Pseudovibrio sp. M1P-2-3: one gene and its partners. The protein of the gene in region 1 interacts with the protein of each later gene in a pairwise test. Links are inferred from orthologs where the notes say so. Each region holds a gene or a part of one and is shown on either strand. Other genes may lie near its edges.

Region 1 (3,066 bases):
GACGTGTCGGTAGTCCCATAATATTGGCGATCAGATGGACTTTCGTCGTGAAGCCACCTTTTGCGCCCGCCGCCTGCTGGTGGGCACGAATGATAGTGCTATCAATCATATGAACACTGGAAGGGATTGCATTACTGTCATTCAACACGGACAGGATCAATTCCCAGAACCCTGCTTGGCTTCACCGGCGGAGTTGTTGGCATACACTGATCCATTTCCCAAATTCTTCGAGCAAATCGCGCCACTGTGCACCAGCTCTGGCAATCCAAAAGATCCCGCCAAGAACACGGCGATGGTCCTTCGGGTTACGACCACCTCGTCCCCGTATGGCAGCGACAAACTGCTCAAAAAACGCCCACTCATCATCACTCAACAAGTGCCGCGCCAAGATAACCTCTCAAAAAATTACCTTGAATCGATTATTATCAGGTTTGTAAATCTTATTTGCAGACAGGACCTAGAGAACTTGCAGAACATTTTCTTTCGGGAGTCTTGATTTTGGGAGCGTGGCATTGTGATGATAACCTAAAGCCAGAGCAATACTACAGACATAGCCATTCAACTCTTTTTCGAAGACTTTACTGATAAGCGCAGTATCAACACCGTCCATAGGGGTGCCATCTATATTGAGGCGGGCAAGTACATGCAGCGCATTGCCCAAGGCAATGTAAGTTTGAGCATTTGTCCACGCAGATGTGTTTCCATTTTCATCGGTGTTCATCTCGGCAAAAGCGAACTTTGCTAAGGCGCTGTCTCGTTCTTCAGGCGCTGTACGATTACTTGCTATATCCGTATCGACAACCTTGGCATAATCCTCTCGTGTGTACCGCGGATTATGGGCAAGTAAGATGACATGTGAAGCATCCAACACCTGACGCTTGTTAAACTGAAACATATTAACAAATGTCTCTCCCATCCGTGCTTTGGCTTCACCGCTTTCCAACACAATAAATTTCCAAGGCTGTGAATTGATAGAGGATGCAGTCAAACGCAGAGCCTCATAGAGGACTTCCATTAGCTCTTTTGGAACACGCTTGTTTGGATCATACCGTTTCGCAGTTTTGCGAATTGCGAGGTCAGATACGATAGGGTGTTGGCTCATTTTTTCCTCATTATCCATTACGGTTTGTGAGAGTTTATTTGGGTGTATCAATCAAAATCAGCCCCGTATATCAGAAAAATAATGGAGGCAAAGGATCACAGATTACCAGATCTGTTCAGCTGACGACTTCATGAATAACTTAGCAAACTCGCTCAACGGACAGCTCAACAACATGGAGCTGCATAAGCTTGGTCACACGCTTTATCTTGCCCACAAAAAAGGCCGGGGTTTCCCCCAGCCTTGCAAACTTGAATGGTAACATTCAAGAATTAGCCAACTACTTCTGTACCGGAGAACCAGTAGGAAATTTCTTCGGCAGCTGTTTCAGGAGCATCTGAACCGTGTACGGAGTTTTCGCCGATGGACAGAGCGAATTCCTTACGGATTGTGCCGTCTGCTGCGTCCGCTGGGTTTGTTGCGCCCATAACTTCACGGTTTTTCGCAATAGCGTTTTCGCCTTCCAGAACCTGAACGATTGTAGGAGCGGAGGACATGAATTCTGTCAGTTCGCCGAAGAAAGGACGCTCTTTGTGCACAGCGTAGAAGCCTTCTGCTTCACGCAGGGACATCCATACGCGCTTGGATGCAACAACACGCAGACCAGCTTCTTCAAGCTTGGCTGTGATCGCACCTGTCAGGTTGCGCTTTGTTGCGTCTGGCTTAATCATAGAGAAAGTGCGTTCAATCGCCATTGTATACCTGCCTAATAGTTGCCGAGCCAAAAAGAACTCGTAAAACGGACCTCAAGGGCCCCTACACATATTTTTAGTGTTCGCGCAGGATATACGTTTAGAACACATGAAATTGCAAGAGAGTATCCCCTCCTTCCATGCAGGTTTCCCATTGAAAGCGCGAAGGGGCGTATTTTTCTTTTACAAATCAAAAGCTGACAGAAATATATCACTCATTACGCACTCCCCTCTTGCAAAATGTAATCTTGACGTTTTAACAGGAGCACATGCTTCAAATAACAGACCTGACATACCGCATAGCGGGCCGCCTATTAATCGACAGCGCCAGCGTCACGATTCCCTCTAGCTCCAAAACCGGACTTATCGGTCGCAATGGCGCAGGCAAATCTACCATTTTCAAATTGCTCACGGGTGATCTCTCGCCCGAGAGCGGCAGCACGTTCATGCCGCGAAATGCTAAAATTGGACAAGTTGCACAGGAGGCTCCCGGTACACAGGAAAGTTTGCTGGAAGTCGTCCTCGCGGCCGATACGGAAAGAACAGCGCTTTTGAATGAGGCGGAAAGTGCAACGGACCCGCACCGCATTGCCGAAATACATACACGCCTCACCGACATTGACAGCCACAGCGCCGAAGCTCGCGCGTCGGCTATACTCAACGGTCTGGGCTTTGACAATGACCAGCAAAAGCAGCCGTGTGCCGATTTCTCGGGTGGCTGGCGCATGCGCGTCGCGCTTGCAGCCCTTCTGTTTTCCGAGCCTGACCTCTTATTGCTGGACGAGCCCACCAACTACCTCGACCTTGAAGGCACCTTGTGGCTTGAGAACTTTGTGGCCAGGTATCCCCACCAAGTTCTCTTGATCAGCCATGACAAGGACCTGCTGAATAAAGCCGTTGATTCTATCGTGCATCTGGCTCGCGGCAAACTGACATTCTACCGGGGCGGGTATGACAGTTTTGATCGCCAGCGGCGCGAGAAAATGATCCTGCAGCAGAAACAGTCGGAAAAGCAGGAAGCGCAACGAAAGCACATGCAGGCTTTCGTTGACCGCTTCAGGGCCAAGGCGACAAAGGCACGACAGGCACAGTCCCGTTTGAAAATGCTGGAGCGTTTGCAACCGGTCTCGGTCTTGAACGAAGAAAGTTCCCTGCCATTGAGCATTCCAAGCCCCAAGGTGCAACTTTCTCCCCCCATCATCAGAGTTGAAAGCGGCTCTGTTGGCTACGGGGAAAAAACTGTGCTATCGCACCTCAACCTCAACATCGACCACG
Region 2 (2,921 bases), 520 kb from region 1 along the record:
CTTTAAAACTGTCGGTAAAGAACAGAAAAGATGATAGCAACACAAACTTCAAGCTTGCATGAGCATCTAGTGACCTGCGAGAGGTTTCTAAGGGACTGCGGAGAATCTTATTGGGCGTCAAATCTGGAGGCAACCAGATCAGTTGATGCAGTTGGAAACAAAGTCGTCGACATCTACGCGCTTATGGAACTGTTCTCCCCCGGTCAAGGCTTCACAGAACTTACATTGTCTCCCTTACACGGACACAATATAGAGCATGGAGACAGTGAGCTGCTCGCCAACGTGCAATTGAGCGAGCTGCGCCTCTCCATATTTCACTTGGCCAATAAGCACCAAAGAGGAGAAGAGGACGCTATCGCAGTGATGTCAGGACGCTACTAAGGACCTGCCAGACAGCCGCTCACGGGATAAGCCTGTCACTTCTGGATGCGCTCAGCAGCTAACCTCGATCTCGTCTGCGAGCGCAAGCACAGATACTTTTTTAGCGTCAGCCTCCATATGCTTAACATACGCATCCGCGCTTTGATCCAAAATGGGGAAAGTGGCGTAGTGCATGGGTATTATCTGCTTGAAATTGAAGTAGCGCTTGCACGCCATAGCGGCAGTATTTGCACCCATGGTAAACCGGTCGCCAATGGGGACCAGCCCCACTTTTGGTGCGTAAAGCTCATTGATTAGCGCCATATCACCGAAAATATCAGTATCTCCCATGTGGTAGAGCGTGGGTTCACCTTCTGCCTCAATGATCAGGCCATTGGGGTTTCCCATATAAATGGGGGTGCCGGTCTCTGCCTGCGATGACGAGCTGTGAACTGCATTGGTGAGCGCCACTTTAAAGGGGCCCACATCCACACGGCCTCCGCATCCCATGGGGTTGATGCTTTCTATGCCATGGGAAGAGGCCCACATACAGACTTCAAAACAAGAGGAAAGCTGAGCCCCTGTATTCTTGAGAATATCCAGAGCATCGCCCAAGTGGTCATCGTGTCCATGCGAAAGAAGGACATGCGTGACGCCGCTTGAGACCTGTTCTACGCTTTTGTCCTTCGGGAAGTGGGGGTTTCCCGACAGGAACGGATCAATAAGTATCACCGCGTCTTTAATTTCTATTCGAAAAGCGGAATGTCCCCAATATGTGATCTTCATTGATACCTCCTGCCAGACTTTTGTTTTGTGTCCAGCTAGCTTCCTAACAAAACAAAAGGATTAAATTCTGAAGGCATTAGGAAACAGCTGTGGCATCAATTGGAATTCCTGAATTATTAGGCTCCCAAATACAGGAAGTCGAGCAGTCCCCTCCTCGTTCAGGACTTAATCCAATGCGGGCAAGGACCAGTCAATGGCATCCCCCCCCTGCTCCTTCAGGAATGCATTGATCTTGGAAAATGGTTTGGAGCCAAAAAAACCACGGTAAGCAGAAAGGGGAGAAGGGTGAGCCCCGCTCAACACCAAATGCTTCTGGCAGTCAATCAGCTTAGTTTTTTTCTGCGCATGAGCTCCCCACAACACAAAGACAAGACCTTGTCTTTTCTCGCTCAAAGCCTCAATGGCGCTATCCGTAAATAACTCCCAGCCCAGTTTTGCATGGGCTCCCGCTTTACCCTCTTCAACAGAAAGCGAGGTGTTCAATAGTAAAACACCCCGCTCTGCCCAAGCTTGCAGGAAACCATGTTTGGGCGCAGTGATTCCAAGGTCACTCTCCAGTTCCTTATAGATGTTGCGCAAGGAAGGCGGGATTTTCACATCCGGCTGAACAGAAAACGACAGTCCATGTGCCTGCCCAGAGCCGTGATAGGGATCCTGCCCCAAAATCACGACGGATACTTTTGAAAAGGGCGTTGCATTAAAAGCGGAAAAGCGTTGATCCTCTGGCGGGTAAATGACTGCCCCAGCCTCTCCCCGCTCCTTCAAAGCATTTTCAATCTCTTTAAAATAGGGTTGTGTGAACTGGGAACCAAGAACTTTACGCCATTGAGGTTCCAATGCATCTTGATGCATACAATTTTCCTGTTGTTTTTTGAAAGGCTCGGGAGACAAGCTTTCTCTTAGCCAAACAAGCGGTCTCTTGGCAACCTTGCAGCTCTATGTTAGAGCGCAGCCATGGCAAATGACCCAACTTATTCTACAGAAGAATTTGAAGCTCACCTTCAATACGGACAGCGCGTTCTTGGCATGGATCTTGGCACGAAGACCATTGGCCTTGCCCTTTCCGACATGGGGCGGCGCATCGCGTCTCCTCTTGAGACCATCAAACGCAAGAAGTTCACCATTGACACTGACCGCTTACTCGAACTTTGTGCCCAACATCAGGTTTGCGGGTTGGTTCTCGGGCTACCACTGAACATGGACGGAACAGAAGGCCCACGCGCACAAGCCACACGCGCTTTTGCCCGCAATCTGGCCCAGCGTACGGACATTCCGATTACTTATTGGGACGAGCGCCTTTCCACCGCAGCTGTAACCCGTACACTTATTGAGGCTGACCGCTCCCGTGCACGGCGAAGTGAACTGGTCGACAAAATGGCAGCTAGTTATATTTTACAGGGGCTTCTGGATCGTTTACAGGTTGGCGCCACTTCATTTTTCAACGACTAACTCCCCCAACCTTTCTGCACGGGGCGCTTTATCCAGACTTTAGAAAGACCCCGCATGCAATTGGTTGTTTCAGCAATCCTTCCTATTATCTTGCTGCTTTTGACTGGCTGGGCCCTTGGCTACAGCCAGTTCATCCCGCCAGAGGGCTGGGCCTCAATCGAGAACCTGTGCTACTGGGTTTTGATTCCCGCACTTTTGATCCCCAGTGTGGCCAGCGCGGATTTTTCCAGCATTCATGTGGGAAAGTACGCCGTCGTTATGTTAGGGTCCGTTACTTTTCTCATTGCAATTTTGATGGCTCTACACCCCTTACTGCAACGCTATCT
Region 3 (2,988 bases), 1.3 Mb from region 1 along the record:
GTAAGCTGGTTTCTCTCATAGAAACGGTGGCAAAGCATGCCTTAGAGAAGGTACAGTAAAGCTTAGTCAGTTATAGCAATATCTTATACGACAGGTTAAATGCTGCTGACATGAATTGGTAGATAACAAGGGCAAGGCAAGTATGGAAAACAGCCAAAAACTCAATGATGCACTTGGGCGTTTGACGGCGGCTGTTGGAAAATTGGAAACCGTTGCCCATCAGCGGCTATCTACTGACAAAATGGTTGATGTTTTGGAGACCGATATCCAGCGCTTGGGAGAAGACCGTTCGCGTCTGGCAGCAACTTTAGATAGTGCGGAAGCTCGTGCTGATAAGTTGGAAAGCATCAATAAAGAAGTTTCAAGGCGCCTCGTTGCTGCCATGGAGTCAATTCGAACTGTACTTGATAAGCAGGGACGCTGACGTATGGCACAAATATCAGTCACAATTAACGGCCGTAGTTTTCGTATGGCCTGCGATGATGGGGAAGAAGAGAGGTTGCTGGGATTAGCCAAGCGCTTTGATGAGAGCATTGACATGCTAAGAGGAAGCTTTGGTGAAATTGGAGACTTGCGCCTGACAGTTATGGCCGGAATTATGGCTATGGACCAGATGGCGGAAAAAGAGCGGAAATTGAAGGTTCTGGAGGAGGATCTGGCTAAAACTAAGGTGCAGTTCGAGGAAGACCTCAAGCGCCAAAGTGAGAAGCTGGATGCAGAAATTGCCCAATTGAAGCGGGAAAATAATGCTCACGGTGAAATCTCGGCACGTCGCGAAGAGTTGATGAGCAGCAAGCTGAACGAAGTTGCAGTGAAAATCGAAGAATTGGCGGAAAGCCTTGCCGGAGTTCCAAAGGAAGAAGTGGAAGTTTCCTGATGGTCAGGGCTGGCATTCTGGAAAGTCTTTATGTATAGGGTGGGAGGCGTCGCTGCGCAGTTCGTCAGGCGAAACATTATCCCCGGGGCCTTACGCATTCCTTCGGGAGCTGTTCCTGTTTTCGCTCGTGGGCTTAAACACACGGCACCCACCTACATTGTAGGTTCTCCGGGATTGCACAATCGTTAACGGCTGAAGTGGCACGCTCCTTACCTGAGTGAAAACTGTTTGTTTTGAGGGGTTGCAGCTTAGGTAGGGTTGAAGTGATAGAAACTCCTCCGGTACGTTTTGTACAAAAAGAAAAACTTCGCAAAACTGTAAAACAGCGCCGTACTCTCTTGCTAAGTGAGCAAAAAGCAACTGCTTCCAGAAAACTCGTGTCACATTTACATGCTCTAGCCTTAGCAAAGGGGATGAATGTTGCGGGTTATTGGCCGATTAATGGTGAAATTGACCCAAGGCCGTTAATGGAAGCTCTGAAAACTGCGGGTGCAAAGCTGTGCCTACCGGTTGTTGATGGTGAGAAATTGATCTTTCGTCACTATGATGGAAGTGAGGAGCTTCAACCTGCAGGCTTTGGAAGTTATGGCCCCCCAGAAAATGCCCCGGTTACCTTGCCCGACCTACTCTTGCTGCCGCTGTTAGCCTTTGATAAAGGCGGAAACCGCTTGGGTTATGGTGGCGGTTTTTATGATCGTGCTATTCAAGCGATAGAAAAAGAAAAAGTCTGCTTGCGAATTGGGCTTGCATTTTCGTGCCAGCAAGTAGAAGAGGTGCCTGTGGAACCCCATGATCAGAAACTTGATGGTATCTTGACTGAGGACGGGTTCCTTTCGTTTAAAAGGGATTGATAAAGGAAACCCGAATGAGGCTGCTTTTTCTTGGCGACTTGGTAGGACGATCAGGGCGCACTGCTGTAATTGAACAACTGCCGCAATTGGTTGAGGATAACCAGTTGGATTTTGTTGTTGTGAACGGCGAGAATTCCGCAGCAGGTTTCGGGATTACCGAGCAAATTCTTCAAGATGTGCTGGATGCTGGTGCGGATGTGGTGACAACTGGAAACCATATCTGGGATCAACGGGATACACTGGTTTATATTGAGCGGCATCCGGAACTGCTGCGACCTGCAAACTATCCCCCAGGGTCTCCTGGAAAAGGAGCAAACCTTTACAGAGCGCGCAACGGAGCAAATGTTCTAGTCGCGAACGTAATGGGTCGTGTTTATATGGATGCGCTGGATGATCCTTTTGCAGCGGTGGATAAAATACTCGAGGAGTGCCCTCTTGGGCATGTAGCGGACGCAATCATAATTGATATGCATGCAGAGGCTACAAGCGAGAAGCAGGCCATGGGGCATTTTTGCGATGGTAGGGTGTCGCTTGTTGTGGGAACCCATACCCATGCGCCTACTGCAGACCACCAGATTCTTGTGGGTGGAACAGCCTATATGTCTGATGCGGGCATGTGCGGGGACTATGATTCAGTCTTGGGAATGGAAAAGGAAGAGCCGGTAAGCCGCTTTCTTCGGAAAATACCTGGGGGGCGTTTTACGCCAGCTTCGGGGGAAGCAACCATCTGTGGTGTCGCTGTAGAGACAGATGATAGGACAGGTCTTGCAACCCATGTCTCTCCGGTTCGTATCGGTGGCAGGCTTTCACAGGTTATTCCTCACTTTTGGCCCAAGGGGCAGTAAGCTAAGTGAGTTAGGAGAGTAAGTTGCGCCCCTCTTTATTTTACGCGCAGCACTTACTATAAGCATTACGGATATATATAAAGCTATCCGCTTTGAGGGGCGACCTGTGGCGAGCTTGTTACTAGCTCACTCTATCTGCCGCTATATGCCTCTAATTAAGCCGTCTGCTTTTTAAAAGTTAACGAAGCAATTGATCCGGAAAGACCTATGGCTGGACATTCAAAATTTAAAAACATCATGCACCGCAAAGGGCGGCAGGACGCTGTGCGGTCAAAGATGTTTTCCAAACTTTCTAAAGAAATTACCGTAGCAGCCAAGATGGGCGATCCTGATCCGGATAAAAACCCGCGTTTACGCTTGGCTGTACAAAATGCCAAAGGGCAGTCAATGCCCAAGGACAATATTCAGCGCGCTA

The links.
Region 2: the proteins of ndk (region 1) and ung interact in binary tests that used the Escherichia coli proteins (3 or more experiments, as listed by UniProt). The link is inferred for Pseudovibrio sp. M1P-2-3 from one-to-one orthologs.
Region 3: the proteins of ndk (region 1) and P6574_RS02825 interact in binary tests that used the Escherichia coli proteins (3 or more experiments, as listed by UniProt). The link is inferred for Pseudovibrio sp. M1P-2-3 from one-to-one orthologs.

What each region holds. Positions count from the first base shown.
Region 1 is NZ_JARRCW010000001.1:1,904,443-1,907,508, reverse strand. Bases 84-2,993 are described here. They hold ndk (nucleoside-diphosphate kinase), read right to left. Parts: upstream 1,795-2,993; coding sequence 1,372-1,794; downstream 84-1,371. Other genes in these bases: P6574_RS08635 (ABC-F family ATP-binding cassette domain-containing protein), read left to right, coding at 2,061-2,993; P6574_RS08645 (NAD(P)H-dependent oxidoreductase), read right to left, coding at 458-1,102. In the rest of the region: more of P6574_RS08635, read left to right, coding at 2,994-3,066. UniProt on the Escherichia coli protein: Major role in the synthesis of nucleoside triphosphates other than ATP. The ATP gamma phosphate is transferred to the NDP beta phosphate via a ping-pong mechanism, using a phosphorylated active-site intermediate.
Region 2 is NZ_JARRCW010000001.1:1,382,115-1,385,035, reverse strand. Bases 156-2,920 are described here. They hold ung (uracil-DNA glycosylase), read right to left. Parts: upstream 1,999-2,920; coding sequence 1,312-1,998; downstream 156-1,311. Other genes in these bases: P6574_RS06270 (AEC family transporter), read left to right, coding at 2,650-2,920; ruvX (Holliday junction resolvase RuvX), read left to right, coding at 2,101-2,595; P6574_RS06285 (metal-dependent hydrolase), read right to left, coding at 433-1,146; P6574_RS06290 (hypothetical protein), read left to right, coding at 156-381. In the rest of the region: more of P6574_RS06290, read left to right, coding at 31-155; more of P6574_RS06270, read left to right, coding at 2,921-2,921. UniProt on the Escherichia coli protein: Excises uracil residues from the DNA which can arise as a result of misincorporation of dUMP residues by DNA polymerase or due to deamination of cytosine.
Region 3 is NZ_JARRCW010000001.1:589,622-592,609, forward strand. What follows is about bases 103-2,934. They hold P6574_RS02825 (5-formyltetrahydrofolate cyclo-ligase), read left to right. Parts: upstream 103-1,140; coding sequence 1,141-1,728; downstream 1,729-2,934. Other genes in these bases: P6574_RS02810 (DUF4164 domain-containing protein), read left to right, coding at 143-424; P6574_RS02815 (cell division protein ZapA), read left to right, coding at 428-877; P6574_RS02830 (TIGR00282 family metallophosphoesterase), read left to right, coding at 1,743-2,573; P6574_RS02835 (YebC/PmpR family DNA-binding transcriptional regulator), read left to right, coding at 2,781-2,934. Also shown: more of P6574_RS02835, read left to right, coding at 2,935-2,988. UniProt on the Escherichia coli protein: Involved in the removal of 5-formyltetrahydrofolate.